DNA from 4 places in the Mesorhizobium sp. M2A.F.Ca.ET.046.03.2.1 genome. Region 2 is predicted to be linked to each of the others. Evidence: riboswitches for the same ligand, from Rfam matches in the RefSeq annotation. Region 2 holds a riboswitch; each other region holds the start of a gene.

Region 1 (7,412 bases), 3.0 Mb from region 2:
GGCGCCGCAAATGTCGATGATCGAGATGAACTGGCAGCGCACATCGTCGCGCAGGAAGGTCGCTACTTCGATCAGATTGCCCCGCTCGACCGAAACGGTCAGCTCGCCATAGGCAAGCACGGCTTCGCCGATGCGGCCGGAGAGCTTCTCGCCGAGATAGGTGGAGAGTTCGTTCAACGCCAGGGTCATCGGCTCACCGTTCGATCGTGCCGGTGCGGCGGATCTTCTTCTGCAGAAGGAGAATGCCGTAGAGCAGCGCTTCCGCGCTCGGCGGGCAGCCGGGCACATAGATGTCGACCGGCACGACGCGGTCGCAGCCGCGCACCACCGAATAGGAATAGTGGTAGTAGCCGCCGCCATTGGCGCAGGAGCCCATCGAGATGACGTAGCGCGGCTCCGGCATCTGGTCGTAGACCTTGCGCAGTGCCGGCGCCATCTTGTTGGTCAGCGTGCCGGCGACGATCATGATGTCGGACTGGCGGGGAGACGCGCGCGGCGCGACGCCGAAACGCTCCGAGTCATAGCGCGGCATCGAGGTGTGGATCATCTCGACCGCGCAGCAGGCGAGGCCGAAGGTCATGAACATCAGCGAGCCGCTGCGCGCCCAGGTGATCAGCGCTTCGGTCGAGGTGACAAGGAAGCCCTTGTCGGCCAGCTCATTGTTGATTTCGAGGAAGAAGGGATCGTCCTCCCCCACCGGCCTGCCGGTGTTGGGGTCGATGATGCCCTTGGGCTTCGGCGCGACGAGGGTGCCTGAACTGTCGTTCAATCCCATTCCAGCGCTCCTTTTTTCCATTCATAGGCAAAGCCGATGGTCAGCACCGCCAGAAACACCATCATCGACCAGAAGCCGAGCATGCCGAGCTTCGAGAAGGACACCGCCCACGGGAACAGGAAGGCGACCTCGAGATCGAAGATGATGAACAGGATCGACACCAGGTAGAAGCGGATGTCGAACTTCATGCGGGCGTCGTCGAACGAGTTGAACCCGCATTCATAGGCGGAAAGCTTTTCCGGATCGGGATTGCGATAGGCCACCAGGAAGGGGGCAATGATGAGCGCCAGACCCACGATCATCGCCACGGCGATGAACAGCACGATAGGCAGATATGAACTCAGGAGTGCGCTCATGCGGCGGCTTTCCTTCGGCGGGGTAGTTCACTTTGATTACAGCAACGAACTCTAATGCGGAAGCGTGACAGTTTAACCGCTGAACCGTTTTAAGGGAGCCCATGCTGCAACGCGGCGAGGGTTAGCGCAGCGGTTTCGGTGACGCAAGTCAAACCTTGTTCAAATCGCGGCCCTGGACGCCATATCGGAAGAAACTGGTCCGATCCGCTCCTGTTTGATTTCCTTCGCTTTTTACTCCACTTTTCTCTCCTGACATATCTCCCGCCATTTGCCTGCTAGCATGGCCGGAATCACCGGCTAAAAATCCAACGGACGATCGGGGCAAGGACAGCTTGATGAAGGAGAAGATCTCGCTCGCCATGGCCAGGCGCATTGCGCTTGGATCACAGGGGTTCAACGACCCTCGTCCCGCAGGGGTTCCGGATCGCCGGCACCTTGCGCGCGTGCTTTCGCGAACCGGCCTGTTGCAGATCGATTCCGTCAGCGCCGTGGTGCGCGCTCATTATATGCCGCTCTATTCCCGCCTCGGCCCCTACCCGCTTGCGCTGCTCGACAACGCCGCGGTCACCCGCAAGCGCGCGGTCTTTGAATATTGGGCGCATGAGGCCTCGTTCCTGCCTGTCGAGACCTACCCCTTGCTGCGCTGGCGCATGCAGCGCGCCGAGCAGGGCGAGGAGATGTATCTCGGCCTGGCCAAATGGGGCCGTGAGCGCAAGGAAATGATCGACGAGATCTATAGAGAGGTCGCCGATTGCGGGCCGATCGCCGCCTCCGACATTGAGGGCCATAAGGGCAATGGCGGCTGGTGGGGCTGGAGCGAGGCCAAGCACGCCTTCGAATGGCTGTTCTGGGCCGGACGCATCACCACCGCCTACCGGCGCGGCTTCGAACGCTATTACGACCTGCCCGAGCGCGTTTTGCCGCAGGCCGTGCTCGACCTGCCCGTACCCTCGGTCGAGGACGCGCATCGCGAATTGCTGCGTATCTCGGCCCGTGCCCATGGCATCGCCACCTATGGCGACCTCCGCGACTATTTCCGGCTGGCGCCCGGCGATACGAAGGACCGCATCGAGGAACTGGTTGAAACCGGCGAATTGCTGCCGGTGAAGGTCGAAGGTTGGGATAGGCCCGCCTATCTCCATAAGGACGCGCGAATCCCGCGCCGGATCGAAGCGCGCGCCCTGCTCGCCCCCTTCGATCCCGTGGTCTTCGAACGCACGCGCACCGAAAAGCTCTTCAACTTTCGCTACCGCATCGAGATCTACACGCCGGCCGAAAAGCGCCAATACGGCTACTACGTGCTGCCCTTCCTGTTCGGCGACCGCATCGTCGCCCGCGTCGACCTGAGGGCCGACCGGCCTGCGAGCATCTTGCGCGTCCACGCCGCCTATGCCGAGGCCGGCGCGCCACCCGAGACGGCAGCCCAACTCTTCGAGGAGCTGAAGCAGACGCAGGGCTGGCTCGGCCTTGAGGCGATCGAAGTGACGCCGGCCGGCGACCTCGGACCGGCGCTGGCCGACATCGCAGTGTCGTAGCCGCGCGTTGACAGGCGCCTAGCCGTAAGCCTAAATCCTGACCCAGACGGTCTTCTCCCGGCAAAGGGAGGAGCCAAGAGGGAATGCGGTGCGGGCCAAAACCCAAATCCGCGGCTGTCCCCGCAACTGTGAGCGACGAGCCCCGGCCGAAAACCACTGGGATGTTCCCGGGAAGGCGGCATCTGAGGCGACGACCCGCGAGCCAGGAGACCTGCCGTCTGAGACTTTAAGTATCCGAATGCCCGGCGGGTTTTCCGGGCAAGGAGCCTGGTTTTGGATCGCAACGGCAGTTTCCCGGCAAACATCGCGGACATTTCGTCCGAGCCCGACGCGTCGGACGGCGTGACCGTCATCGTCTGCTCATCCTGCCGCGACGAGACCGGGTCCGATGCGCATCCGCGCGCCGGCGCGTTGCTGGCCGAAGGCACGCGCCGTGCTGCATCGGGCGAAAACATCCGCATCCGCACCGTCGAATGCCTCGGCAACTGCAAGCGCCGGCTGAGCGCAGCACTTCTGCGCGACGGCTGCTGGAGCTACGTCTTCGGCGATCTGGAAACGACCAGCGGCGCCGACCTCGTCGCCGGTGCAAAGCTCTTCGCCACTTCGACCGACGGCCTGATCCCCTGGCGCGGCCGGCCTGATTCCCTCAAGCGCGGCCTGGTTGCCCGCATCCCTCCCCGCGACATGCTGAAGGACTGACCATGAACGCTTCCGTTTCCCGCGTGCCCTGCACCGTCGTCACCGGCTTCCTCGGCGCCGGCAAGACGACGCTAATCCGCAACCTGCTCGAGAACGCCAAGGGCAAGCGGCTGGCAATCATCGTCAACGAGTTCGGCGATGTCGGCATCGACGGCGAGATCCTGAAGGGCTGCGGCGTCGACACCTGCCCGGAGGAAAACATCGTCGAGCTCGCCAATGGCTGCATCTGCTGCACCGTCGCCGACGACTTCGTGCCGGCGCTCGACCAGATCCTGTCTCGCACGCCGAAGGTCGACCACATCCTGATCGAGACCTCCGGCCTCGCTCTGCCGAAGCCGCTTGTGCAGGCTTTTCAGTGGCCGACGGTGAAGAGCCGCGTGACGGTTGACGGCGTCGTTGCCGTGGTCGATGGCCCGGCGCTGGCTGACGGCCGCGTCGCCTCGGACATGGATGCCCTCCAGGCGCAGCGCGCCGCCGACGACTCGCTCGACCACGACGATCCTGTCGAAGAAGTGTTCGAGGACCAGATCGCCTGCGCCGACCTGATCATCCTGTCGAAGAGCGACCTGATGGATGCGGCGGGCTCTGAGCGCGCCAACGCCGTCATCGGCGAGCATGTGGCGCGCGCCGTGAAAATCGTGCCGACCGCGCAGGGCAAGGTCGATCCTTCGGTACTGCTCGGCCTCGGCCTCGCCGTCGAGGACGACATTGAGAACCGCAAGACCCATCACGACGACGAGCTCGACCACGAGCATGACGATTTCGATTCCTTCGTCATCGACATCCCGTCGATTGCCAATCCGGACGAGTTGGCAAAGCGCGTCGCCCTTGCCGCAGAGCAGGAAAATGTGTTGCGCGTCAAAGGCTTCGTCGAGGTCGGCGGCAAGCCGATGCGGCTTCTGCTCCAGGCCGTCGGCCCGCGCGTCAACCATTATTACGACCGCGCTTGGACAGCCGAAGACGAACGCCGCTCGCGGCTTGTCGTCATCGGCCTCAAGGGGCTGAACCGCCCGGCGATCGAGCGTATCCTCGCCGGCTGAGGGAAATCCGGACTGCGATGCATATCCTCGCCACAACATCCGCTTCGCTCGACGATCTCGCCGAGCCGATCGACCTCAGGCAGACGCCTGCGGATGTCGTGGCGCTGTCCTTCACCGACAGCGACCTCGCCGGCCTGGCCGCTGCTTGGAAGGCCGATGCCGCGCGGCTGCCCTCGATGCGGCTGGCGGCTCTTCGCGATCTTCGCCACCCGATGTCGGTCGATCTCTGGATCGACAGCGTCGCCCGCCACGCCAGGGTCGTCCTCGTCCGCATCCTCGGCGGCTATGACTGGTGGCGCTATGGTTGCGACCAGCTCGCCGCGGTGGCGCGCGAGCGCGGCATCAAGCTCGCGCTGCTGCCCGGCGAAAGTCATGACGAGGACCAGCGCCTGATCCAAGGCTCGACCCTGCCGCGTGCGGAGCTGGACGCCCTGCTCGGCTATTTCCGCGAAGGCGGGCCGGCCAATATGAGCGCACTGGTGCGGAGGCTGGCGCGGCTTGCGGGAGCGGATGCGGCGGTTGCCGAGCCGGTCGGCGTGCCGAAGGCTGGGTATTATCAGCCGGGAGTTGGTGTCGTTGAGAAGCCGAACCTTTCAGTGGTCGGCGATCCTTCGCCCCCCTCTCTGTCCTGCCGGACATCTCCCCCTCAAGGGGGGAGATCAGCCGTCACCAGCCTCGGCGCCTTTTCTTCGTCGGCATCAAAAGAGCCATCTGCAACGTCTGCGATTGGCGAAGCCGTCAATGACAGAGCAATCTCCCCCTTGAGGGGGAGATGTCCGGCAGGACAGAGAGGGGGGCGACGGAACTCGACGTCGACAATTTCGCCGTCATCCCAATCCTCTTCTACCGCTCGATGCTGTTGGCCGCCGATGTCGCGCCGATCGATGCGCTGGTCGACGCACTACGCTCGCAGGGCATCGCGCCCGTGCCGATCTTCGTCTCCAGCCTGAAAGACCCGGCGTCGCTCGCCTTCGTCGAAACCGCCCTCGCCTCGCTGCACCCCGCCGCCATCATTACCGCCACCGCGTTCGCATCCGGCGCGGAGCCCGGCGCCGAGACCCTGTTCGACCGCGCCGGCGTGCCGATCTTCCAGGTCATCGTCGCCACGACGCGCCGCGAGGTCTGGGAAAACAACCAGCGTGGCCTGGCGCCCGCCGATCTTGCCATGCATGTCGTCCTGCCCGAGCTCGACGGCCGCATCCTGGCCGGCGCCATCTCCTTCAAGGGCGAGATCGAGACCGATCCGGCACTGGCCTTTCGCGCCTTTGCCAACCGGCCGGAAATGGACCGCGTGGCGCAGGTCGCCAAGCGGATCGCGGCGTTTATCCGCCTGCAGAGGACCAAGCGGGCCGAGCGCAAGCTGGCGATCCTGATCCCCGACTATCCGAGCGCGCCAGGGCGGACCGGCTATGCGGTCGGGCTTGATGTGCCCTCCAGTGTGCTTGCGATGATGCATGACCTGAAGGAACAGGGCTATGCGGTTGAAGGGATTCCGCAATCGCCGCGGGCGTTGTTGGATGCGCTGGAGGTGGGTGGCCACGGGTTAAGTTCAAAAGACTACCTGCGCTTGTCCGCTGAACTGCCGGAAGGCGCGCGTGATGCAGTCAGGGCTGCCTGGGGCAACGCGGAAGACCAGATAGGGCTGCGCGAGGCCCCCCTCTCTGTCCTGCCGGACATCTCCCCCTCAGGGGGGAGATTGGCAGCTCCGCCGCCGGCTCTCCCCTTGCTAGGCCGAAAATTGGCGAAAGCCGAGCGCAAGAAATAATCTCCCCCCTTGAGGGGGAGATGTCCGGCAGGACAGAGAAGGGGGCGACGGAACGCCTGCCTTTGAAGGCTGCCGCCCCGCAACACTTCCCCTTCCGCGCCGCGACCTTCGGCAACGTCACCGTCGCACTGGCCCCCGACCGTGGCCGCTCGGCCGACCGCCGCGCTGACTACCACGACCCAACCCTGCCTCCCCGCCACGAGCTGATCGCCTTCGGATTCTGGCTGCGGAAATCGCTCGGCGTGCATGCCATCGTCCATGTCGGCGCGCATGGCACGCTGGAATGGCTGCCGGGCAAGACGGTCGCGCTCTCCGACACCTGCTTCCCCGAAATCGTCACCGGCTCGCTGCCGGTCATCTATCCCTTCATCGTCTCCAATCCCGGCGAAGCGGCGCAGGCCAAGCGCCGCATATCAGCCGTCACGCTGGGCCATCTGCCCCCGCCCATGACCGGCGCCGGCCTCGACGAGGCCCAACAGAGGCTGGAACGGCTGGTCGACGAATATGCCCAGGCCGATGGGCTCGACCGCCGCCGCCGCGACCGACTTGCAAAGCTGATCGTCGAGACGGCGCGGAAGACCGGGCTTGCCTCGGAAGCCGGCGTTGCCAAGACCGACCAGCCCGACGAAGCGCTGCGCCGCATCGATGCCTGGCTCTGCGATCTCAAGGATTTCGCCGTCAAGGACGGGCTGCATGTCTATGGCCGCGCGACGGAAGACGAAGCCGATCCGCTGCGCCGGCAGGGCGCGGCGGCCGAGAAAGCCAACCTGCTCGCCGCGCTCGACGGCCGCCACATCAAGGCAGGCCCCGCCGGCGCGCCGGCGCGCGGCCGCTCCGATGTGCTCCCCACCGGCCGTAACCTCTTCACCTCCGATCCGCGCACCATGCCGACGCCGACCGCCTATGACCTTGGCCAGGCGGCGGCTGAGGAAGTGGTGCGCAGCTACATGCAGAGCCATGGCGACTGGCCGCGTTCGCTGGTCATCGACCTCTGGGGTTCGGCCTCCTTGCGCACCGGCGGCGAGGAGATCGCGCAAGGCCTGGCGTTGATGGGCTGCCGGCCGCAATGGGATGCCGCCACGGGGCGTATTACCGGCATCGAGGTGCTGCCGCCGGCGGCGCTCGGCCGGCCGCGCGTCGACGTCACCTGGCGCATCTCCGGCCTGTTCCGCGACATGTTCCCGACCCAGATCGCGCTGATCGACGCCGCCGCCAGCGCCGTCGCCGGCCGCGACGAGGACG
Region 2 (7,412 bases):
TCTCAAGGTCAAGAACACATTCGGCGCCGCGCTGCAGGTCGGATTCGACTACATGGTGGACCAGCACTGGGGCGTCAACTTCGACGTGAAGAAGCTTTTCCTTAAGCCCGACTTCGACGTCACTGTCGCCGGCGCTAAGCTCACAGGCAAGGCTAAGCTCGATCCCTGGCTGGTAGGCGCAGGTCTCACCTACCGCTTCTAACGACGAAGCACCCTGAAAAGGCATTCCCAAGTCCGCGCCCGGATCATCCGTGCCGAGAAGTGCACCGCGATGGGTCTAAAGGGAGTTGTTGGCATGCGCGTAGAAAACGATCATTGCGACGTGATCGGTGTGCCGGCCGCTCCCACGCAACTTGATGATCTGTCTTCTGCGATTCTGCAGCAGAGGGGAGTGGCGCGGGTGGCGCTGCCTGGCGATGTGGTGGCCTGGGCGGCAGGCCGTCACCAGACGCTCAGGCGGATGCTTTCCGACCAGCGTTTCAACAAGGACTGGCGACAGTGGCGGGCGCTGCAGGATGGCGAGATTCCCGAGGATCATCCGCTGATCGGGATGTGCAAAGTGGACAACATGGCCACAGCGCACGGCGCCGATCACCGGCGCTTGCGCGGCCTGCTGTCCAGCAGCTTCGCGCCCAGTCGTATCGCCTTGCTGGCGCCACGGATCGAACAACGCGTCGATCAACTCCTGGCCGAGATGGCGCAGCGCGGCGGCAGTGCCGATCTGATGTGCGAGTTCGCTGTTCCGCTGCCCACCAACGTGATCGCCGAACTGTTCGGTTTGCCGGACGAACAGCGTGAAGAGATCGTCGCCCTCACCTACAGCCTGGCCAGCACCTCCGCTACAGCCGCAGAGGTAAGACAGACGCGGCAGCGCATCCCGGAGTTCTTCCGTCGTCTGATCGCGCTCAAGCGTCGCCGGCTCGGCGACGATCTGGCTTCGGCGCTGATCGTCGCACGCGACAATGGCGAGCTCGTTTCCGACACCGAGCTCATCGACATGCTGTTCATGGTGCTCTCTGCAGGCTTCGTGACTGTCGCCGGCGTCATCGGCAATGGCATGCTGGCATTGCTGACGCATCCGCAGCAACTGCACCTGGTACGCAGCGGCCAAGTTCCGTGGTCACAGGCGATCGAGGAGATTCTGCGGTGGGGCAGCTCAGCGGCCAATCTGCCATTTCGCTATGCCACCCAGGACGTGGAGATCGACGGATGCATAGTGCGCCGCGGCGACGCCGTGCTGATGGCGTTACATGCGGCGAACCGGGACGAAAAGGCCTTCGGTCCCGGCGCCGACCGGTTCGACGTCACCCGGCTGCACAACCCGCACCTGTCGTTCGGCGAGGGACCCCATTCGTGCCTGGGCGCTGCGCTGGCGCGCCTGGAATTGGGCTGCGCCTTCCCCGCGCTATTCGGGCGGCTGGAGGATCTGGCGCTGAGCATCGCCGCGGAGGACGTGGTCTACATGCCGTCTTACGTCATTCGCTGCCCGCAGAGCCTGCCGGTCACCTTCCGCCCTTCCATGCCCCAGAGAGTGCGGCATTCGCCCCGGATTCACTGATTCTGAGTGGAAGGCTCGGCCAGTTGTTCTGCGTTTGCATGGGAAGCAGGCGCTCGGCGCAGTACCGGAGGTCATCCCGAAGCTCGGGTGGTAAACGTTGTCGCTTACGCCCTGGTCCAGACTTCGCTCCAGCTGGCTTTTCCCAGTATCGGACGCGGCGACCCCCAATTCTCTACCAGCCGTATGATCGAGGTCCTATAAGGAACCCGCAGGTGCGGAGTACAAACCGAGGCCTGCCGACATACAACTCCGCTGCTCTTGAGAGGAATCCGGTATTGCCCCTGCGCCTGCCAATAATCCGTCGCTTGAAATCCCCTGACCTGTTTGGCGCCATCGATCGCCTGCCAGCACCCGGCACGCCGGCTAGCGAGCGGACATTCGAGGTCCTCAATCCATCGAGCGGGGAAGTCTTGGCGGTGCTTCCCGACATGGGTGTGAAGGAGACACGCGCTGCGATCGACAAGGCCTACACGGCGCAGCCTAGATGGGCTGCACTGCCCGCCCGAGAACGCAGCGACGTTTTGTGGCGGTGGCATGAACTGATCATGGACCACGCCGATGATCTTGCCGCGATACTCACTGCAGAGATGGGCAAGCCGTTTGCCGAAGCCAAGTCGGAGGTGTCGCATGCGGCCGCGTATCTGCAATGGTACGCCGAAGAAGCCAATCGCATCTATGGCGAGACGATCCCCCCACCATCGATTGACCGTCGCATGATGGTGATCAAGCAGCCGATCGGTGTCGTGGGCACAATTACGCCATGGAATTTCCCAGCGTCGATGGTGGCGCGCAAGATCTCGCCGGCCCTGGCGGCGGGCTGCGCGATTGTGCTTAAACCCGCTGAACAGACGCCGCTCGTGGCAGGCGCAATGTTCGCCCTCGCGCATCAAGCCGGCTTTCCCGACGGCGTCATCAACCTGGTATATGCGTCCGAAGGTGACGCCGTAGGACGCGAACTCTGCTCAAATCCCAAGGTGCGAAAGATCAGCTTTACGGGCTCGACCGAGGTTGGCCGGCTGCTCATGCGCCAGTGCTCGGACCAGATCAAGAAGGTCAGCCTCGAGCTCGGCGGCAATGCCCCTTTCATTGTCTTTGATGACGCCGATATCGACGCTGCGGTTGACGGCGCGATCCAGGCGAAATTCCGCAACGCCGGTCAGACTTGCGTTTCGGCGAACCGCCTTTACGTCCAATCGAGCGTTCACGATGAGTTCGTCGAGAAGTTCGTGGACAAAGTCCGGCACTTGTCGGTTGGCGACGGCTTCGTTGCCGGAGTGGACATTGGACCGCTGATCGACATCCATGCTCTGCGCAAGATCGAGTCGCACATTGCAGATGCCGTTGCCAAGGGTGGGATTATTCGATGCGGGGCCGAACGCATCGGCAAGGATGGCACCTTCTTCAAGCCCACAGTGCTCACCGAAATTTCCAGCATCATGGCTGTTGCGCAAGAGGAGACTTTCGGGCCGCTGGCGCCGATCATTCGCTTCGAAGATGCGGATCAGGTTGTGCGTGAGGCCAACGACACGATCTACGGCCTCGCCGCCTATTTCTATGCCTCGAACCTCAAGCGTGTCTGGCGCGTTGCCGAGGCATTGGAATACGGCATGGTTGGCATCAACACGGGGCGTATGTCTTCGGAAGCGGCGCCTTTTGGCGGCATGAAGCAGTCCGGCATCGGGCGGGAGGGTTCCCGCCACGGGCTCGAAGACTACCTCGAAATGAAATACCTCTGCATGGGCGGCATCTGATCTCTATCTGGATGGACACCTCGGGCGGCGCACGATCAAACCAAAGAGATGATTCGAGCGCGGACCGCTTCGGGTCGTTTCAGTGCCCCCGCCTGCGCGCCTTAAGCTTGGATAGGTGAGCAACCTACCGTCCGCAGGTGCACCTTGCCTCCTCGCTGTAGAGGGGTTTCAACGTAGCTGGGCGTCTAGATGCATACCGCGGCACGTCTCGCCAGGCCGGTGTCTGCTGCAACTAAGAAGGCGATTGTGCATCAGGTGCGCTGAGACAGCGAAGGTAGTCAACCCGACGATGCAAGACGTCCGCACGGCGAATTGGCGCACCGAAACGTTTACGCCGCAACCTCCTTATTGCCGCACGGCCCACTGAGCCCCCTTCGCGCATCGCTCTGAATCGGTACAGTCGCCGGCATTCTCGCCTGGAGAAGATTCAGTGACACAAGACGTGCCCAGGCCGCGCATGCACGAAAGACATTGAGGGTTGAGATCCAATGATTATAGCGCATCTGCTCGACATGGACGGGGTCCTGGTCCGGGGCGGCCAACCGATTTCTGGCTCGGTCGGCTATGTTGCCGGGCTAGTCGCCAAGGGTGAGCCCTTTCAGATCTTCACCAATAACTCGCGGTTCACGCCAGAAGATCATGCCGAGCGTCTAAGAGCGGTTGGCTTCGCCGTGCAGCCAGAGCACATCTACACATCGGCGCTCGCCACCGCGCGGTTCATGGCGCTGCAAAAGCACCGATCAACTGCCTATGTTATCGGCGACCACGGTCTGGTCGAGGCCCTGCGGCAGGCAGGCTGCCGAATAACAGAGTTTGCCCCCGAATTCGTGGTCCTCGGAGACACCACGTCGTACCACTACGAGCAGATCGCAACTGGCGCTGAGCTTGTGGCGAAGGGCGCGCGCTTTCTCGCCACCAACCCGGATGCCACTGGCCCGACCGAGCGGGGCTCCCATCCGGCGTGCGGGGCTGTCGCGGCACTAATCGAGAAGGCCACCGGCCGTCAGCCCTATTTCGTCGGGAAGCCGAACCCGTTCATGATGCGCGACGCGCTCGACCGGCTGGGAGTTCGAGCTGTCGATACCATCATGGTCGGGGACCGCATGGATACCGACGTGCTCGCGGGGCTGGAATCGGGCCTGAGAACAGCCCTTGTGCTTACTGGTGTGACCAAGCTGGCAGACATAGAGCGGTTTCCATTCAGACCGGACTACGTGGTCGAGTGCCTTGCCGATCTGGGCCAAATCATAGCGAACCAATAAGCCGAACGCACCCCTACACGAAGACCGAACGCTCCTCTACGTTCCGCATGCCGGCCGTCAACCTGGGCAATGATCGGGAGGAACAGCCGGCCCGCATCCAGAAAAGAAGTGATAAGCGTGACAACTTAGTCGAAGTGCACCCATGTAGGGCAAGCAAGTTCATTGTGAGCTTCACTGCTTTGGTTCTGCACGTTCCAGCGATCGCACCGGAATTGATCCGGTGATTGGGTGCGCCCGTTGTCGGATCGTCGACGATGTCCGCAATGTCACACAATGCTTTCAGAGCGATTGCATCGTTCCTAACGATTTTCCCAGTTGGCACGACGATGCGTTCTCTGTGCAAGAGCACTGCGACGCGGCCGACCCGAGAAGGCACCACCTGATGATCACGCCGTTCCAACAATAGGGGCGCCGCCTCCAACGAGCGCCGATCAAACGGAAGCCATCGCGCTTTCATTCGTCTGGTTGTCCGGACATGACGAATTCGATTTCGGGCCAAAAGTGAGTGCACCCGATGACCCCCATGTTTGTGGAAGGCGAACGGGCACTTGCGTCGACGGCCGGCCAGTCGGCAAACACCCTGAAGCACTTCGGTGGAGCGCAGTTCGAGCGCGACGGGGCGGCGCTGAATGCCTTTCGACCGACCCGACCCTCGTAAGCGGCTTTGGGCGAAAGAGACCGATCAGCGCAAGGTGTTACTCGCATAATCACATAAACATCTCGTTATATGGTATTGACAAGGATCGAAGCGGCTGTGATTGTACGCATGTCATGGTTCTTCGCGCGGCACTGCCGTAGCGGAGCTAAGAGGGAAGCCGGTGCGATGCCGGCGCTGCCCCCGCAACTGTTAGCGGCGAGCCAAGCCCATTGATGTCACTGAGGCGAACGGCCTCGGGAAGACGGGCGGAGGCTTTGACCCGCGAGCCAGGAGACCTGCCACGACGAACAACGTCCACGGGCGGGGTGTCTGGTGGTCGCGGTAGCTCGGCTTCGTGCCGCCTATTCGCGGGTTCCTTGTCCCCCGCCCCAACCATCGGGGTATGGCATGACTGTCTCTCAACGAATTCCTGTAGCAACGCTCGGCGTGCCGCGTATCGGTCGACGGCGGGAACTGAAATTCGCGCTTGAAAACTACTGGTCCGGAAAATCTCGCGCTGCCGATCTGCTCGCGACGGCGAAGACGCTGCGTGCCGCTAGCTGGAGGGAGCAGCACGATCGCGGCGTGTCGAAAATCCCGTCCAACGATTTCTCGCTTTATGACCACGTGCTCGACACAGTCGCCATGGTCGGCGCCGTTCCGGCACGATACGCCTGGACTGACGGCGAGGTCCCACTCGATATCTATTTCGCCATGGCGCGCGGCAATCAAGGTCAGGCCGCGGATTGTGGACCTGCCGGTGACGAGCCTGCGGCCAATGGGCAGGGCCTTGCCGCGATGGAAATGACCAAATGGTTCGACACCAACTACCACTACATTGTGCCGGAACTCAGGGACGATCAGAGCTTTGCCCTCTCGTCGGCGAAACCGGTCGATCATTTCCTCGAGGCCAAGGCGCTCGGCATCCACACTCGCCCGGTCCTGCTTGGACCGGTTACCTTTCTCAAGTTGGCGAAGTCACCTGAGGAAGGTTTCAACCCTATCGCGCTCCTGCCACGGCTGCTGCCCGTCTACGAGGAACTCCTGCAGAGGCTAAAGCTCGCGGGAGCCGATTGGGTGCAGATCGATGAGCCGGCGCTCGTGCTCGATCTGATTCCCAACGAACGGGATGCGCTCCAATTCGCCTACTCCCGGCTGTCGAAAGCAGCACCCGAGTTGAAGATCATGGTCGCTACCTATTTCGGATCGCTGGGAGACAATCTCGAGACCGCAATTTCTCTGCCCGTGGCGGGACTGCACGTGGATCTCGTGCGCGCTCCAGAGCAGTTGGAGGCCGTCGGCCGGCTCGCGCAGAAGGAACTTGTGCTCTCGCTCGGGCTGATCGACGGCCGCAACGTCTGGCGCGCGAACCTGCCTGCGATATTTGACCGTATCAAGCCGATCGTCGCCGGTTGGCCGCTGGAGCGGGTGGAGATTGCCCCGTCCTGCTCGATGCTGCATGTGCCGATCGACCTGGACTTGGAGACGGCACTCGATGCGGATGTGAGGTCGTGGCTCGCCTTCGCAGCGCAAAAGACCGACGAGCTGGTCGTGCTCGCCCGTGCCCTGGCCGAAGGCCGGGACGCAGTGGCCGCCGAACTGGAGGCGTCGGCTGAGGCTGCCGCCGTTCGCGCGACATCCGCCAAGGTGCATGATCCGCTCGTCGAAGGCCGGGTCGCCAGGATCAAGGTCGGCATGACGCGCCGGAAGAGCGCATTTGCCGGCCGCTCCAAGCTTCAGGCCGACGTGTTTGGCTTGCCCCCCTTCCCCACCACGACGATCGGCTCCTTCCCGCAAACAGCCGAGATTCGCAAGGCGCGGGCAGCTCATGCCAAAGGCCAGCTGAGTTACGTCGACTATGAAGCGTTCCTGAAGAAAGAGATAAAAGCCGCCGTTCGCTGGCAAGAAGAGATCGGACTCGACGTGCTGGTCCACGGCGAATTCGAGCGCAACGACATGGTGCAATATTTCGCCGAGCAGCTCTGCGGCTTCGCCTTCACGCAACACGGGTGGGTGCAAAGCTATGGCTCGCGCTTTGTGCGACCCCCGATCATCATTGGAGATGTGTCGCGACAAAATCCGATGACACTACATTGGTGGCGATATGCCCAGTCGCTAACGCTGAAGCCGGTGAAAGGCATGCTTACCGGTCCCGTGACGATCCTCAATTGGTCCTTCGTCCGAGACGACCTTCCGCGCTCAGC
Region 3 (7,412 bases), 1.2 Mb from region 2:
CAAAGGGCGATACGGACGGTCTATTGCATGGCTGCGGGGTTCATCCACAGGAACTCCCAGACATTGCCATCCGGGTCTTCTATGTGACGGTTGAACATGAAGCCGAGATCCTGTGCCGGGTTGGGATCGGCGCGGCCGCCCGCTGCAACACCTTTCTCGATGACCGCGTTGACCGCGTCCTTGCTGTCGACGGTCAGCGCGATCAGCAATTGGCTCTCGCGCTTGGCATCGCCTATCGGACGGGCTGTGAACTGGCTGTAGTGCTGGTGCGTCAGCAACATGACCCCGATCGAATCGGAGAACATGATCGAGCTGGCCTGGTCGTTCGAGAACTGCGGGTTGAGCGTGCCGCCGATCGCGAGATAAAACTTGGTCGCTGGCTGCAGATCGCGCACCGGCAGATTGAGGAAGAGCATTTGGGTCATCGGGTTGAAACCTCCGTTTCATTGACGGGTACTAGTCAGTCTAGTACTGTCTCGATGGCTATCATACGGGAACGGTACCGTCTAGTACTGATAGAGGGGCGCTATGAAAATTGCTGTTGAGACCAGATCGGCCCGTAAGGATCGTGAGATCATCGAGGCGGCGACCGCCGCCTTCATCGCCAAGGGCTACGATGGGACCAGCATGGAGGAGATCGCCACCAGGGCGAGCGCTTCGAAGCAGACTGTCTACAAGCATTTCACGGACAAGGAGACGCTTTTCACCGAAGTCGTGGAGTCCACCGCTTCTCAGGTCAACGACGTTGTCGAGTCCGTGACGATGCTGCTTTCCGAGGCAAAATTCCTGGAGGGCGGCCTGCAGCAGCTTGCCCGGCGATTGACCACGACGCTGATGAACGACGAGTTGCTGAAGCTCCGGCGTCTGATTATCGCCAATGCCGATCGGATGCCGCAGCTTGGCCGTAGCTGGTACGACAAAGGCTTTGAGCGCATGCTTGCCTCGGTGGCGGAGTGCTTTGAAAAGCTCACCAGCCGAGGCTTGTTGCAGACCGGCGATCCCCGTTTGGCGGCCAGCCATTTCTTTGGCATGCTGCTTTGGATTCCGATGAACGAAGCGATGTTCACCGGAAGCAACCCGCGCTCGAAAGCCGACCTTGAGCGCCACGCCGATGCCTCGGTCGAAGCGTTCCTTGCCGCCTATGGGGCACGCTCGAAATAGTCGCGCCGCCTGGCACGATCTGCGCGGCGCAACGAGCCGCGTTACGTCGCCTGGTGTCGTAGGAGGTCGGCCGGCCTCAGTCAGTTGAGCAGCGCCTGAGAGTCCAACGCGATCGGCTAGGCGACGGCTGAATCGTTCTAGACGGTGCCGGCCCGCGGCGAGGGCAGACGGAAGATCGCCCAACTTGCGGCGGCGAGCGCCGCCATCGTGACCAGCAGCACCGCCAGGCTCGGCAGGTGGAACACCATGTCCCGCCATCTGGGCTCGATCACCGCGCCGGTGCTGAAGGCCTCACCGCTGAACTGGCACAGGATCCAGGACGCGCCGCTGCGCACCATGTCGGCGTCGATGTCGGAAATCAGCACTTTCGCCTGGCGCTCGGCTGCGGGCATCGTCGCCATATAGGTGAGCAGCGCCTTGGCGGTGGCGAGATAGGCGTGGCTGCATTCGTTGAACGGGCTCTCCTCGTCGCCGAGGCTTCCCGGCATCAAGCCCCAGAGGCAGTAGGTGTATTGCAGATTGCCGTGATTGTAGAGCCGCCGGAAGGTCGGGTCGGTCACGGTCTGGCGTTGGGCAAAATCCAGGATGTCGCCACGATAGCGCGCGATCACAGCCATCTGGCCGTGGGTTAGGCTGGGGATCTGGATGCCTGGGGGAGGCGGAGCGGAGGAGCCACTATGCGCCTGCGCCGAGGCTGCCGCCAGCAGGGCGAGCAGCACTGCAACCGAGCAATTCCAGGAAAATTGTGCCGCGGTTTTCCGTCCGGAATTGCGAGAAAACAGAAGACCAAAGCGGCTCAGCCCTCGTGTCGACCGTTGAGCCGCTTTGGCCGCCAGGGCACGGAACCGTGGCGGCCAACGCATGGGAGTTCAAGCGTAGCGGCGGGCGGGGCCGCGCTGGTCGCGCACGGCGACCACGCGCTCGGCAACCGCGCCGAAGCCGAGCCCGACGACGGTCCACAGCACCAGCTGGATGCCGAGCGAGGCGACGCGGAACTGCCACAGCACCGTCGCCGAGAAGTTCTCCGGCACTTCGTTGATGTCGGGCAGCGCCGCCTTCACCAGCGCGAAGACGACGAGGAAGGCGAGCCCAGCGACGATCGAGGCATTCCAGGCGCCGAGCTTGCTCCATAGCCGCTGCGCCAGGCCCACCGCCGCCACCATCGCGGCGATCGAGATGACGATCATGATGAAGAACAGTTCGGTGCGGTAGGCGATGGTTTCGGGATTGCCGACCGCGGGCGGGTTGGCCGGGTATTTGAGGCTCGGAACCACGATCACGGCAAGGAAGCCGAGCAGCGCCAGCAGCGCCGAGGTGCTGCGCGGGCCGAGCGAGCCCAGCCGGCCATAGGCATAGGCGAAGACCAGCGAGAACAGCCCGCCAAGCGCCGCGCCATAGACCAGCACGCCGGTCGCCAGACCGATGCCTGCCTGCGTGACGCGGCTGACCATCTCGGGCTCCGGCGCCTCGCCGGCGGCCTGCGCCTGCTGTTCCTCGAAGGCGATCGCCTTGTCGACCTGCGGCTCGCCATAGACGCGGGCGAAGGCGAACGCCAGAATCCCCGCCACTAGCCCGACAAGCATGCCGCGCAGCAAAAGTTTTCCGACCATGTCAGAGTCCCTTCAAGCAATTTCCCGGAAAAATTGAGCGTTTTCCGCCCGGAATTGCATTAGGCCAAATCTCAGAACGGCATCAGCGATGCCGAAGCCGCTCCAGAGCAATTCCAGGAAAAGTGTGCAACGGTTTTCCGTCCGGGATTGCGCGTCAGACCAAAACCTAGGACGGTTCAGCCTTCGCTGAACCGATCCTAATGGCAGGGGAAGCCGAGCAGGTGGCGGCCGTCATGCACGAATTCATGCACCATCGTGCCGCGGATCAGCGAGGTCGCGCCTTCTTCCGCGCCGACGAAATAGATCATCAGCATCAGCATCAGGCCGGCGAAGATTGCCCAGGGCAGAAGCTCGCGGACGGGAATCGCAACCGGGCCGTAGGTCGGGGCGAAAGTGGTGTCGGACATTTGACCTCCTGTGGGATGCTGCGTCCCGTTGATCCAACTGTGCTGCGGGATAAGGCCTGACTTTCGGCTGGTGCCGATCACAGTGGCGCGACCGTGCCGGACTCGCACCGGCTTCCAATCCCGTATAGCGCTAAAACACTTGTCAGCACTTCGTTCGCCTGTCAACGACATGTAATGGCCAACGCGGCTTCGCCTGGCCGAAATTTCACTGGACCACGGAGTTTTGGGATGTTCGCCCGCCTGACGATGATCGCAAGCGGCGCGACGCAGGCCGCGCGCAAGGGCCGCTTTCCATCGGACGAGGCGCCGGAGCCGAGCGCCTTCGACCGCGCCGGCGCGATCGCTTCGTCGCTGCGCCGGGCCGACCGCGTCTGGACAAGTCCGGCGCTCGCCGCGCGCAGGACGGCCGAGGCGCTTGGCCTTGACGCGACCGTCGAGCCGCTGCTTGCCGAGCAGGATTTCGCGCGCTGGGCCGGCAAAAGCTTCGAGGAGGTGCAGGCCGAGGACCCGGCAGGCATGGCGGCCTGGTTTGCCGATCCGGACGCCGCACCCCATGGCGGCGAATCGCTTGCCGCCGTCGCCCGGCGGGGTGCCGCGCTGATGGAGCGGCTGGCCGGCGAGGGGGGCGGCCACACCGTCGCGCTCACCCATGCCGTGCCGATCCGCGCCGCCATCGTGCATGTGCTGGGCGCGCCGCTCTCCTCGGTCTGGAAGATCGACATCGAGCCGCTGTCGCTCACCGAGTTCCGCAACGACGGCCGCCGCTGGGTGCTGCACGCGAGCGGGGTCGCCGGCGCGAGATAGCGCCGGAAACAGCTTTTCTGCTAATGGGCCGCGGTGCAGACGAATCCTGCTGTTTCAGCAACCGCTAACGGAACGGAAACGCCTTGCTGCTATGGTGCTGCCCAGTGGCGAGGAGAGCCTTGCCTTAGGAGCCGCCGGATATGGCCAATTATCCCGAGACCGAGCGCCGTCTTCATGCGCGCGAATTCGTGCTCAAGGAAGCCACGATCATTGCCGGTGCCGTCAGGATCGGCTGCTCGGTCAGGAATCAGCACGAGCAGGGCGCGGAGTTGCGCGTCGCCGCCGATACGGAGATCCCGGAACGCTTCCTGCTCGAGGTCCCAGCCGACGATATGACCTATCGCGCCTTGGTGCGGTGGCGGCGCAACGACCGCATCGGCGTGGCGCTCTACAGCAACGCGCCGAAGGACTGACGCGGTTCTCAGCAATTCGCGACTTGATCCTGTCCGGACGGCATGCAACCCGGCACATCGGGAACGCAACCGTGGCGCGTGCGTTCATGGGGGCCGATCAATTGGGATTCGTGCATGAGCAGGACAGCCGTTTGGGTGGCGCTGATCGCTATCATTCTCGTGGCCCTCTATTTGTTGCAGCACAATGGCATGATCAGATTCTAAAGCACGGCGGCGCTCTGCGCCGTTCGCCGGGTCAGCAGCAGCTGTTCTCTCCGCAGCACGGCTTGCCAGCGGCCGCCTGTTCCTTCAGCCAGCGGTCACGCGGCTTGCAGCTCGCTGGCCGTGGCGAAAGCACGACCTCGATAGCGCCGCCAACGACGCTTGGCTGGGCTGCGCGGTGCAGCTCCATCGGGCGGATCCCGTCGCTGACCTCGAAGGTCAGCTTCGCCGACTGGTCGAGAGCCACGTGATCCGAGACCTTGCGGATGATCGCCGCGAACTTGCCGGCCGGCATATGGACCGGCCCGCCTTCGTCCACGTCCCATAGCTGGACGAAGATCTCCGACCATGATTCCGGATTGGCCTCGCAATCCAGCGCCGAGAACTGGCCCGCCTTCACCTCGGTGACATGATAGCCTGGCTTAACCGTCTGCCCGTCATAGCGGAACACCAGCGGCCTGTCCTTGTAGTCGGCCAGCGCGCCCAGCAGGTCGCCGATGGTCAGGTCGGAGGGGTCGATCGGGGCGGCGTTTTTATGATTGTCAGAAGACAGCATGTCGGCTATTCCTCATTTCAATATTTCAAGGATTATCGAAACGTGGATGAACGTCAAGCCCTGATCGCCTTTGGCGCGCTGTCGCAGGAAACCCGCCTGCGCCTGCTGCGCCTGTTGGTCGTTGCCGGACCGGAAGGCATTTCCGCCGGCTCGCTCGCCGAACAGGTGGAGGTCTCGCCCTCCAATGTCAGCTTCCACCTCAAGGAACTGGAACGGTCCGGCCTCGTCACCGCGCGGCGTGATGCCCGCTCGATCGTCTACAGCGCCGAGTACGACGCGCTGTCCGGCCTGATCCGTTTCCTGATGGAGGATTGCTGCTCGGGCCGCCCGGAGATCTGCGCGCTGGCGCTTGCCGCGCCTTGCTGCCGGCCGGGCGAGGGGACCACGCAATGACTGCCGCGCCCTTGGCCCAGCATGGCAAACCGATGAGCGGCTTCGATCCATTGCGCCGGTTCGTCGCCGAAGCCCTGGGCACCGGACTGCTGGTGGCGACGGTCGTCGGTTCCGGCATCATGGCCGAGACGCTGACGCACGACACCGCGCTGGCGCTGCTCGGCAACACGCTCGCGACCGGCGCCATGCTGGTGGTGTTGATCACCATCCTCGGTCCGATCTCCGGCGCGCATTTCAATCCCGCGGTTTCGCTGGTGTTCTGCCTCAACCGGTCTCTGCCTGCCCGCGATCTCCCTGCCTATATCGCCGCGCAATTCGCCGGCGGCGTCGCCGGCACCATCGCCGCGCATCTCATGTTCGCCCTGCCGGTTCTGGAGGTCGCGACGAAGCCGCGGACCGGGCCGGCGCAGTGGTTTTCCGAAGGCGTCGCGGCGTTCGGCCTTGTCGTCGTCATTCTCGCCGGCCTGCGCTTCGAGCGGCGGACCGTGCCGTGGCTGGTCGGGCTCTATATCACGGCGGCCTATTGGTTCACCGCGTCCACGTCCTTCGCCAATCCTGCGGTTGCCGTTGCGCGGTCGCTCACCAACAGCTTCTCCGGCATCAGGCCGGTCGATCTGCCGGGCTTCATCGTCGCCGAGCTGCTAGGCGCCCTGATCGCGCTTGCGCTGATGGGCTGGCTCCTCAAGCCCGAAACCGTTCAGCAATCCCATCCCCTGAAAGCAGAACCATGACGGTCACGATTTACCACAATCCCGCTTGCGGCACCTCGCGCAACACGCTCGCCATGATCCGCGCCAGCGGCGAGGAGCCCGTGGTGATCGAATATCTGAAGACGCCGCCGAGCCGCGAGCGGCTGCTCGAACTGATCGCGGGGATGGGGATCACACCCCGCCAGTTGCTCCGGGAGAAGGGCACGCCTTACGACGAGCTCGGTCTCGCCGGCCCGAAATGGAGCGACGAGGAACTGATCGATTTCATGCTCGCCCATCCGATCCTCATCAACCGGCCGATCGTCGAGACGCCCAAGGGCACGAGGCTCTGCCGGCCGTCGGAAGCTGTGCTGCCGCTGCTGGACAATCCGGTGTGCGAATTCGTCAAGGAAGATGGCGAGAAAATACGTCCATCGCTTAGGGCGTCAGGTGCTTCATGAAGTAGATGGACGCCCTTGGTTTGCCGAACGGGTCGACGAAATGATGCGGCACGACGCCGACTTGCCGCCAGTTCATGCGCCGATAGAGCCGCTCGCTCGCTCCGCCCTCGGCGGTGTCGAGAAGGAGAAGGGTGCGCTTTCTCGACCTGGCTTCGTCTTCCACCGATGCCATGAGCGCTGAACCGATGCCTTGTCGCTGGAAATCTCGATGCACGAGCAGCATGTAAACCTCCGCCCGGTGCAGCGCATTCGGTTCCGGCGACAGATAGAGCTGGACGGTGCCGACGAGATTGTCCTCGACATAGGCGCAGATGAGGAGACGTTCCCCGTTCGTCAGCGAGGGGAAGATGCCTTGCCAATAGGACCGGGCTTGGTCGACGTCGAACGGCAGTACGAAGCCGACGAGCGCCCCGTCCTCGATGCTCTGCATCAAGAGCCCGGCGAGGGCGTCGAGTCGCGCCGTTGCTCCGGCCTCGTCGATTACCGCGATACGCATGTGCGCTCCCCTTCGAGGCTCGATAAATAGTGGGCTTTGAGCGATCCGTGAAGATTGAAGCGCCTGCGCCCGTCCCCCGCAACCGCCACGTTCTCGTCACGGCCCTCGGAATCACGCAGATCATCGCCTGGGGATCGTCCTACTATCTGCCCGCGGTCCTTGCCGCGCCGATTGCAAAGGACACCGGCTGGTCGCTCGCATCGGTCGTTGCCGGGTTATCC
Region 4 (7,412 bases), 610 kb from region 2:
CGATCGGCGAAGCCATGGTTGCCTGCGCCATCGCCGATCATTATCTGCGGCACAGAGGACAAACGGGGAAGGGAGGGGAGTAAGGCAGTAGGGCAGTAGGGCAGTAGGGCAGTAGGTTAATGCTGCCGCCCGCAGCCCGCCAAACTTTTTCCTTTTCCCTACTCCCTTACTGCCCTACTCCCCTGCGAGCGAAGCGAGCACTTATGCCTTACGACCAGAAGAAGATCGTCGAAGCGATCCGCGCCTTCGAGCGCGGCGAGATCGTTGTCGTCATGGACGATGACGGACGCGAGAACGAGGGCGACCTGATCGTCGCCGCCGTGCACTGCACGCCGGAGAAGATGGCCTTCATCGTGCGCAACACCTCCGGCATCGTCTGCACGCCCATGCTGCGAGAGGACGCAAGGCGCCTGAATCTGGCGCCGATGGTGGCGGACAACGATTCCGCCCACACCACCGCCTTCACCGTCAGCGTCGATTTCAAGCATGGCACGACGACAGGCATCTCCGCCGACGACCGCACGCTGACCGTGCGCAACCTCGCCAACGGCAATGTCGGCCCGTCGGATTTCGTTCGCCCCGGCCACATCTTCCCGCTGATCGCGCGCGAAGGCGGCGTTCTGATGCGTTCCGGCCATACGGAGGCCGCGGTCGACCTCTGCAAGCTCGCCGGACTGCCGCCGGTCGGCGTCATCTCCGAGCTGGTCAATGACGACGGCACGGTCAAGCGCGGCCCGCAAGTTCAGGCTTTCGCCGAGGAGCATGGCCTGAAGCAGGTGTCGGTGGCCGACCTCATCGCCTACCGCCAGCGTAAGGAAACGCTGGTCCAGCGCGTCGCCTGTTCCGACATCGAAACGCCCGGCGGCAAGGCGCAGGCCTTCACCTACACGCTGCCATGGGATTCCATGCACCACCTGGCGGTCGTCTTCGGCGACATCCGCGACGGTGAGGAGGTCCCGGTGCGCCTGCATCCGGAGGATGTCGTGACCGATGTCTTCGGCACCAGCCACCGGCTCGACGGCATCATGAAGGCGATGGGCGAGCGCCGGCGCGGTGTCATCGTCTATCTGCGCGAAGGCTCGGTCGGCGTCGCCCATCAGGAGCGCAAGCGGCCGCTAAGCGGCGACCGCGAAGATCACGAAGAGGCTCGCCGCCGCGAGAACGAGTGGCGCGAGATCGGCCTCGGCGCCCAGATCCTCAAGGATCTCGGCATCTCCTCGATCAACCTGATCGCCTCGCGCGAGCGCCACTATGTCGGCCTCGAGGGCTTTGGCATCCACATCGCCAAGACCGAGATTCTGTAGTTCGTCAGGGTTGACGCCGAAGGTCTATGGCAGCCTGCCAGCGTTGCTGACCGACCGAAGCCTCCCGGACATGGGCGCTTGGCCGAACCCTCCGCAACGCAGGCGATTGGCCGAAACCTATCCGACGTCGTCATCCACGGGCGGAGCAAGGAGCGAAGCGACGCGCGCAGACCCGAGGATCCATTCCGTGACTTTCACGCGTTGCGACAGTGCAGAATTCCGCTCCGTAGCGTCCTACGATCAAGGTCACGGAAAGGATCCTCGGGTCTCCGCTCGGCTGCGCGTCGCTTCGCCCGTGGATGACGACGTCGCGTAGGTCTCGGGCTAACCGCAACGTCGGCCAAATAACCGTCACTCCGCAGGCGCCACCGCTTCGCCTCTGTCCACATCGCAATCGTCCGTGGCCAGCCGGCATTGGCCAGCAAGCACGGTGACCAGTGCGATCGCGCCTGCAGCCACCGAGACCCAAAATCCGTTCTGTGGACCGAAAGTGTCGACCATCCAGCCGGCGGCGAAGGAGCCCAGCGCCATGCCGATGCCGATGCCGGTCGTCACCCAGGTGACGCCCTCGGTGAGCATCGCGGCCGGCACGTGGCGCTCGATCAGGCCGAAGGCGGTGATGAAGGTCGGCGAGATCGCGACGCCGCTGACGAAGACCGCCAGCGCCAGCGTCGGCACGGTGTCGACGAAAAGCAACGGCAAAGTGGTGAGCGCGATCACGGTGACCGCGAGCGCCAGTTGCCGCTGCAGCGGCGCCTTCAGGCTGAGCGCGCCGACGATGATTCCAACCACGAAGGATCCCAGCGCATAGACGCCGATGACAAGGCTCGCCGCCTCGGGCTGGCCGAGCGCCTTGGTGATAGCGACGGTGGTGACTTCCGTGGTGGCGAAGGTCGCGCCGACGAAGATCAGCGCGAAGGTGATAATCTGGACCGCGCGCAGGCGGATCGCCGAACCGGTCGCGCCATGTTCGGCCGGGCGGATGGGTGGTTCGGAAGAGCGCTGCAGCAGGAATGCCGCCGAGCCCAGCGCAAGCAGCAGTGTGCTGACGACCATGCCGGCTTCGGGAAACAGCGCTGCGCTCAACCCCACCGACAGTGAGGCGCCTGCGACATAGACCAGCTCGTCGGCGGCCGATTCGAAGGCGAAGGCGGTGTTCAACTCCGGCCGATCGTGAAAGATCTCGGTCCAGCGCGCCCTGACCAGCGCCGGGATGCTGGGCATGGCGGCGGCGAGCAGGGCCGAACCGAACAAGGTCCAAGCCGGCCAGTGCCGGTTGGCCGCGATAATCAATGTCGCGAAGGCAAGCGCCGAGACAAGCGTCATGGGTGCTGCGATCGTCGTCTGGCCGCGGCGGTCCATCAGCCGCGATACCTGCGGCGAAAGAAAAGCGTTGACCAGCGCATAGGTGGCCGAGACGGCGCCGGCCAGCCAATATTCGCCATGCGTCTGCGACAGCATCGCCACGATGCCGATCGGTGCCATGGCGATCGGCAAGCGCGCGACGAAGGCGGCTGTGGCGAAGCCTTTCGTGCCAGGAGCCCGAAAGATGTCCGCATAGGGGTTTCGCATGATCCTGCTCCTCGACAAGGGTGCATACCACAATTACATACGTTGCGTATGAATGTGAGATAGTTCATACGCCGCGTATGTAAATTGGCATACGAAGCGTATGTGAATAGGGCCAGAGCCATGCACAGACCGCGCAAGGAGATGATCGCCGAGACGCGCGCCAAGCTGATCGCGGCCGCCCGCCACGCCTTCGGCACGGTCGGCTATGCCGAGTCCTCGATGGACAATTTCACCGCGTCGGCCGGCCTCACGCGCGGCGCGCTCTACCATCATTTCGGCGACAAGAAGGGGCTGCTGCAGGCCGTGATCGCCGAGATCGACCGCGAAATGGCCTTGCGCGTCAACGAGGTGGCCTCGAGGGCGCCGACGCGCTGGCAGCATTTCGTCGACGAGTGCACCACCTATATCGAGATGGCGCTGGAGCCGGAAATCCAGCGCATCATGTTCCGCGACGGCCCGGCGGTGCTCGGTGACCCGGCGCAGTGGCCGAATGCCAGCGCTTGCATCGCCTCGATGACCGACCACCTGACGAAGCTGCAGGAAGAGGGCGTGGTCGTCACCGATGTCGACCCTGAGACAACCTCGCGGCTGATCAATGGTGCCAGCAGCCAGGCCGCGCAGCGCATCGCCAATTCGAATGATCCGGAAGCCACCTCGAAGAAGGCGATCGCCGCCTTCAAGCAACTGCTCGAAGGCTTACGCCAAAAGCCCTGAGGCACGCTTGGGTAACCAAGCCACCGCGTTGTGCACCGGTTTCGGGCCGGTGCAACCCTGCCGCGATTGACAATCTATGGGGCGAGCGCATCCTCCTGCGCCATCTCTTGGGGCGTGGAGAGTCGGGGCCATGTGGGACTTCAGCATTGGCCGGTCTGTGTCCATCATGATGCGGACATGGCCGTTCATCGTCTTTCGCATGATCGTCTATTTCGGCATCACAGTCGCCTACATCATGGCGACCGGCACGGGCGCCAGCGTCGGCTACGGTGTCGGTCATATCTCGACCGATCCGGATGGACCGATGTCCTTTGCGCTGTGGGGTGGCGTGGTCGGCTTCGGCATTGTGTCGATCGCCGTCTACTGGATCCGCGAATACATCCTTTATGTGCTGAAAGCCGGCCATATCGCCGTCATGGTACATCTGATCGACGGCCATGACGTGCCCGACGGCCAGGGCCAGATCGCCTATGCCAAGGAAGTGGTCAGCCAGCGTTTCGCCGAGGCCAACATCCTTTTCGTCGTGGACCAGCTGGTCAAGGGCGCCATCCGCGCCATCACCGGCCTGATCGGCGGCGTTGCCGCCTTCCTGCCCATTCCGGGCCTGAGCGGCCTAGTCAGCTTCATCAACACGGTGATCCGCCTGTCTCTGACCTATGTCGACGAAATCATACTCGGCTACAACATCCGCATCAATTCGAACTCGCCCTTCGAGACGGCCCGGCAAGGCGTCGTGCTGTACGCCCAGAACGGCAAGCACATGGTCAAGAACGCCGTCTGGCTGGCTGCGATCATGTGGGGCGTTTCTTTCGTGATTTTCCTGTTGATGCTGGCGCCTGCCGCCGCGATCCTCTGGGTCATGCCCGGACAGCTTGCCGGCTGGGCCTTCGTGCTGGCCATCGTCTTTGCCTGGGCCTTCAAGGCGGCCTTCATCGAGCCCTTCGCCATCGCCTCGCTGATGCAGGTGTATTTCGAGACCATCGAAGGCCAAGTGCCCAATCCAGAATGGGACAACCGCCTCGCCGAGGCGTCGTCCAAATTCAGGGAGCTGCGCGACAAGGCGCTGGGCTCCTTCGGCGGCTCGCGCTGGGATACGCCCCGGGCCGCTTGATCACTGCTGGCGACCTAGCCTTGCAATCGCCGATTTGAGCGGCGCCTCGCCGGCGCCGCGAAACGTCTCGCTCATCACCAACTCGGGCAGCGGCAGGCGCTTGCCCCAGCCATGCGCTTCGAGGTCCGGCTTCGGCGCGAATGCCGAGACGCGGCCGACGCAGAGATAGGCGATCGGCGTGACATGCTCGGGGATCGACAGAAGCTTCTTCAGCGCCTCCGTCTCGATGATGCTCACCCAGCCGACGCCGACGCCCTCGGCGCGTGCCGCCAGCCAGAAATTCTGCACCGCGCAGACGGTGCTGTAGAGATCCATCTCCGGATTGTGCCAGCGCCCGAGCGGTGAGTCCTTCGACCGCTGCCGGTCGCAGGTGATGCAGAGATTGAGCGCGCTTTCGCAGATGCCTTCGAGTTTCAGCTTCCGGTAGAGCGCCTGCCGTTCCGCCTCGATCGCCGGCAGTTCCTGCTCGCGCGCGGCGAGGAACAGGTCGCGCACCTGTCTGCGCCGCTCGGCATCACGGATGACGATGAAATTCCACGGCTGCATGTAGCCAACAGACGGCGCATGGTGCGCGGCGGTGAGAAGCCGCGCCAGCACACAGTCATCCAGATTGTCGGGGACAAAATGGCTGCGCACGTCGCGCCTGGTGAACATCGCCCGGTACACCGCGTCGCGCGCCAATTGGTCAAAGTCGTCGCCACACGCGGCGATCGCTGCTGCCGTCATCGCTTTTCCCCTTGCGACAAGCAGTCCCCCGCCTGACCAAGCGGAAAACCATGTCTGCCGGGCCGGTCTTCTGGCTCGGGATCGTCCCGCTCCGGCGCCTTCCCGTCATCGACAGTGGCATTTGCCGGCGCGGTCCCCCTCACAGCGTTGGGCACGCCACGGAATAAAACCGTGTTCCCGATTCTCCCGCGTCGCGGGCACCAGGCAGCGGGACGACCTTACCGCGAAGTTCGGCACCCGCCAATGGCGCGGACGACATGGGCTGGCGCAATTTCCCCAGCCATTCGGCTTTTCAAACATGGTCATTACGGCCGCGGGTGCCTAGATTAGGCGCCATGGCCACCCGTCTCTACACGCACCCAATCTTCCTCGAACACCTCACGCCGCCCGGCCACCCCGAGCGGCCTGACCGCCTGCGCGCCATCGAGCGCGTGCTGGACGACGAGGCGTTTTCGGCGCTCGACCGCGTCAAGGCGCCGGAAGGCGATGAGAAAACCATCGTCTATGCGCACCCCGAGACTTTCGTCGAGCGCGTGCGTGCGGCGATCCCCCGGACCGGCATCGTCTCGATCGATGCCGACACCAGCGCCAGCCCGAAAAGCTGGCAGGCCGCGGTGACGGCGATCGGCGCGGCCAACGCGGCGGTCGACGACGTCTTCGAGGGCCGCGCCTCAAATGTCTTCGTCGCCGCCCGCCCGCCGGGACATCATGCCGAAAAGGCTACGGCGATGGGTTTCTGCCTGTTCAACACGGCGGCCATCGCCGCCCGCTATGCGCAGAAGAAGCATCAGGCCGAGCGCGTCGCCATCGTCGATTGGGACGTCCATCATGGCAACGGCACGCAGGACATCTTTTGGGACGACCCGTCGGTGCTCTACTGCTCGACCCACCAGATGCCGCTTTACCCGGGCACCGGGGCGAAGAGCGAGACCGGCGCCGGCAACATCGTCAACGCGCCGCTCGCGCCGCGGACCGGCAGCGACATGTTCCGCGACGCCTTCCTGTCGCGCGTGCTGCCGTCGATCGATGCGTTCGCGCCGGACCTGATCATCATTTCTGCCGGCTTCGACGCGCATCACCGCGATCCGCTGGCCGAGATCAATCTGACCGAGGACGATTTCGACTGGGCGACCGGCCAGTTGATGGAACGCGCCGGCCGCCACAGCTCCAACAGGCTCGTCAGCCTGCTGGAAGGCGGCTACGATCTGCAGGGACTGGCATTTTCAGTCGCCGCCCATGTCGGGCGGCTGATGAAGGGATAGGGTATGGCAGTGGAAGGCAATGAGGACGTCAAGGCGATGAGCTTCGAACAGGCGCTCGACGCGCTGGAGAAGATCGTCGACGATCTGGAGCGCGGCGACGTCCCGCTCGACCAGTCGATCAAGATCTATGAGCGCGGCGAGGCGCTGAAGGCGCATTGCGACCGACTGCTCAAGGCGGCTGAGGACAAGGTTGAGAAGATCAGGCTGTCGCGCGACGGCAAGCCGGTGGGAACGGAGCCGCTCGATGCGGAATAGTTTGGGTGGGCAGAGCAAGCAGGTAAGGAGTTCAAGCCATGTGCCGCAACATCAAGACCTTGGCCAATTTCGAGCCGCCGGCGACCAATGACGAGGTGCATGATGCAGCGCTGCAATTCGTGCGTAAGCTGAGCGGCTCGACGAAACCGTCCAAGCGCAACGAGCATGCTTTCTATCACGCCGTGGAAGCGATCGCCGCCGCCGCGCGCGAACTGATCGATTCGCTCGAAACCAGCCAGGAACCGCGCAATCGCGAGGAAGAGGCCGCCAAGGCGAAGGCCAGGTCGGCGTTGCGCTTCGCCTAAGGGATAATCATGAGCTTTTTTCCCGGAAACGACCCTGAGCCCGGCGATGCCTTCGCCTGCGACCAGATCGAGCTGATGGTCATCCCGAACGCCAAGGACATCGGCGGCTTCGCGGTGCGCCGCGCCTTGCCGACGGCAAAACGCCGCCTGGTCGGGCCGTTCA

Evidence for each region. Region 2 has a riboswitch for cobalamin ahead of metE (5-methyltetrahydropteroyltriglutamate--homocysteine S-methyltransferase). Riboswitches for the same ligand answer to the same signal wherever they lie in the genome.
Region 1: it holds a riboswitch for cobalamin, as region 2 does, so the genes downstream of both, EJ072_RS27145 (DUF1636 family protein) here and metE (5-methyltetrahydropteroyltriglutamate--homocysteine S-methyltransferase) in region 2, are expected to answer to the same signal.
Region 3: it holds a riboswitch for cobalamin, as region 2 does, so the genes downstream of both, EJ072_RS00305 (CbtB domain-containing protein) here and metE (5-methyltetrahydropteroyltriglutamate--homocysteine S-methyltransferase) in region 2, are expected to answer to the same signal.
Region 4: it holds a riboswitch for cobalamin, as region 2 does, so the genes downstream of both, bluB (5,6-dimethylbenzimidazole synthase) here and metE (5-methyltetrahydropteroyltriglutamate--homocysteine S-methyltransferase) in region 2, are expected to answer to the same signal.

What each region holds. Positions count from the first base shown of each region.
Region 1 is NZ_CP034449.1:5,697,176-5,704,587, reverse strand. It holds gene EJ072_RS27165 (NADH-quinone oxidoreductase subunit C) at 1-189, opposite strand, end outside; gene EJ072_RS27160 (NADH-quinone oxidoreductase subunit B) at 194-775, opposite strand; gene EJ072_RS27155 (NADH-quinone oxidoreductase subunit A) at 766-1,131, opposite strand; gene EJ072_RS27150 (winged helix-turn-helix domain-containing protein) at 1,467-2,666, shown strand; cobalamin riboswitch at 2,697-2,900, shown strand; gene EJ072_RS27145 (DUF1636 family protein) at 2,940-3,365, shown strand; gene cobW (cobalamin biosynthesis protein CobW) at 3,368-4,405, shown strand; partial or broken gene EJ072_RS37035 (cobaltochelatase subunit CobN) at 4,423-6,038, shown strand; gene EJ072_RS27120 (cobaltochelatase subunit CobN) at 6,191-7,412, shown strand, end outside.
Region 2 is NZ_CP034449.1:1,292,234-1,299,645, forward strand. It holds gene EJ072_RS06230 (OmpW family protein) at 1-202, shown strand, start outside; gene EJ072_RS06235 (cytochrome P450) at 296-1,558, shown strand; gene EJ072_RS06240 (NAD-dependent succinate-semialdehyde dehydrogenase) at 1,879-3,309, shown strand; gene EJ072_RS06245 (HAD-IIA family hydrolase) at 3,798-4,571, shown strand; cobalamin riboswitch at 5,327-5,527, shown strand; gene metE (5-methyltetrahydropteroyltriglutamate--homocysteine S-methyltransferase) at 5,617-7,412, shown strand, end outside.
Region 3 is NZ_CP034449.1:44,067-51,478, reverse strand. It holds gene EJ072_RS00325 (VOC family protein) at 21-425, opposite strand; gene EJ072_RS00320 (TetR/AcrR family transcriptional regulator) at 529-1,161, shown strand; gene EJ072_RS00315 (hypothetical protein) at 1,299-1,880, opposite strand; gene EJ072_RS00310 (CbtA family protein) at 2,031-2,771, opposite strand; gene EJ072_RS00305 (CbtB domain-containing protein) at 2,969-3,178, opposite strand; adenosylcobalamin (AdoCbl) riboswitch at 3,177-3,321, opposite strand; gene EJ072_RS00300 (histidine phosphatase family protein) at 3,407-3,982, shown strand; gene EJ072_RS00295 (PilZ domain-containing protein) at 4,123-4,395, shown strand; gene EJ072_RS00290 (DUF6428 family protein) at 4,631-5,152, opposite strand; gene EJ072_RS00285 (metalloregulator ArsR/SmtB family transcription factor) at 5,195-5,545, shown strand; gene EJ072_RS00280 (MIP/aquaporin family protein) at 5,578-6,276, shown strand; gene arsC (arsenate reductase (glutaredoxin)) at 6,273-6,695, shown strand; gene EJ072_RS00270 (GNAT family N-acetyltransferase) at 6,673-7,191, opposite strand; gene EJ072_RS00265 (MFS transporter) at 7,239-7,412, shown strand, end outside.
Region 4 is NZ_CP034449.1:685,901-693,312, reverse strand. It holds gene aroC (chorismate synthase) at 1-83, shown strand, start outside; gene ribB (3,4-dihydroxy-2-butanone-4-phosphate synthase) at 204-1,304, shown strand; gene EJ072_RS03430 (MFS transporter) at 1,656-2,876, opposite strand; gene EJ072_RS03425 (TetR/AcrR family transcriptional regulator) at 2,997-3,590, shown strand; gene EJ072_RS03420 (hypothetical protein) at 3,721-4,701, shown strand; gene bluB (5,6-dimethylbenzimidazole synthase) at 4,702-5,427, opposite strand; cobalamin riboswitch at 5,470-5,647, opposite strand; gene EJ072_RS03410 (histone deacetylase family protein) at 5,763-6,689, shown strand; gene EJ072_RS03405 (exodeoxyribonuclease VII small subunit) at 6,693-6,944, shown strand; gene EJ072_RS03400 (DUF2277 family protein) at 6,983-7,249, shown strand; gene EJ072_RS03395 (pirin family protein) at 7,259-7,412, shown strand, end outside.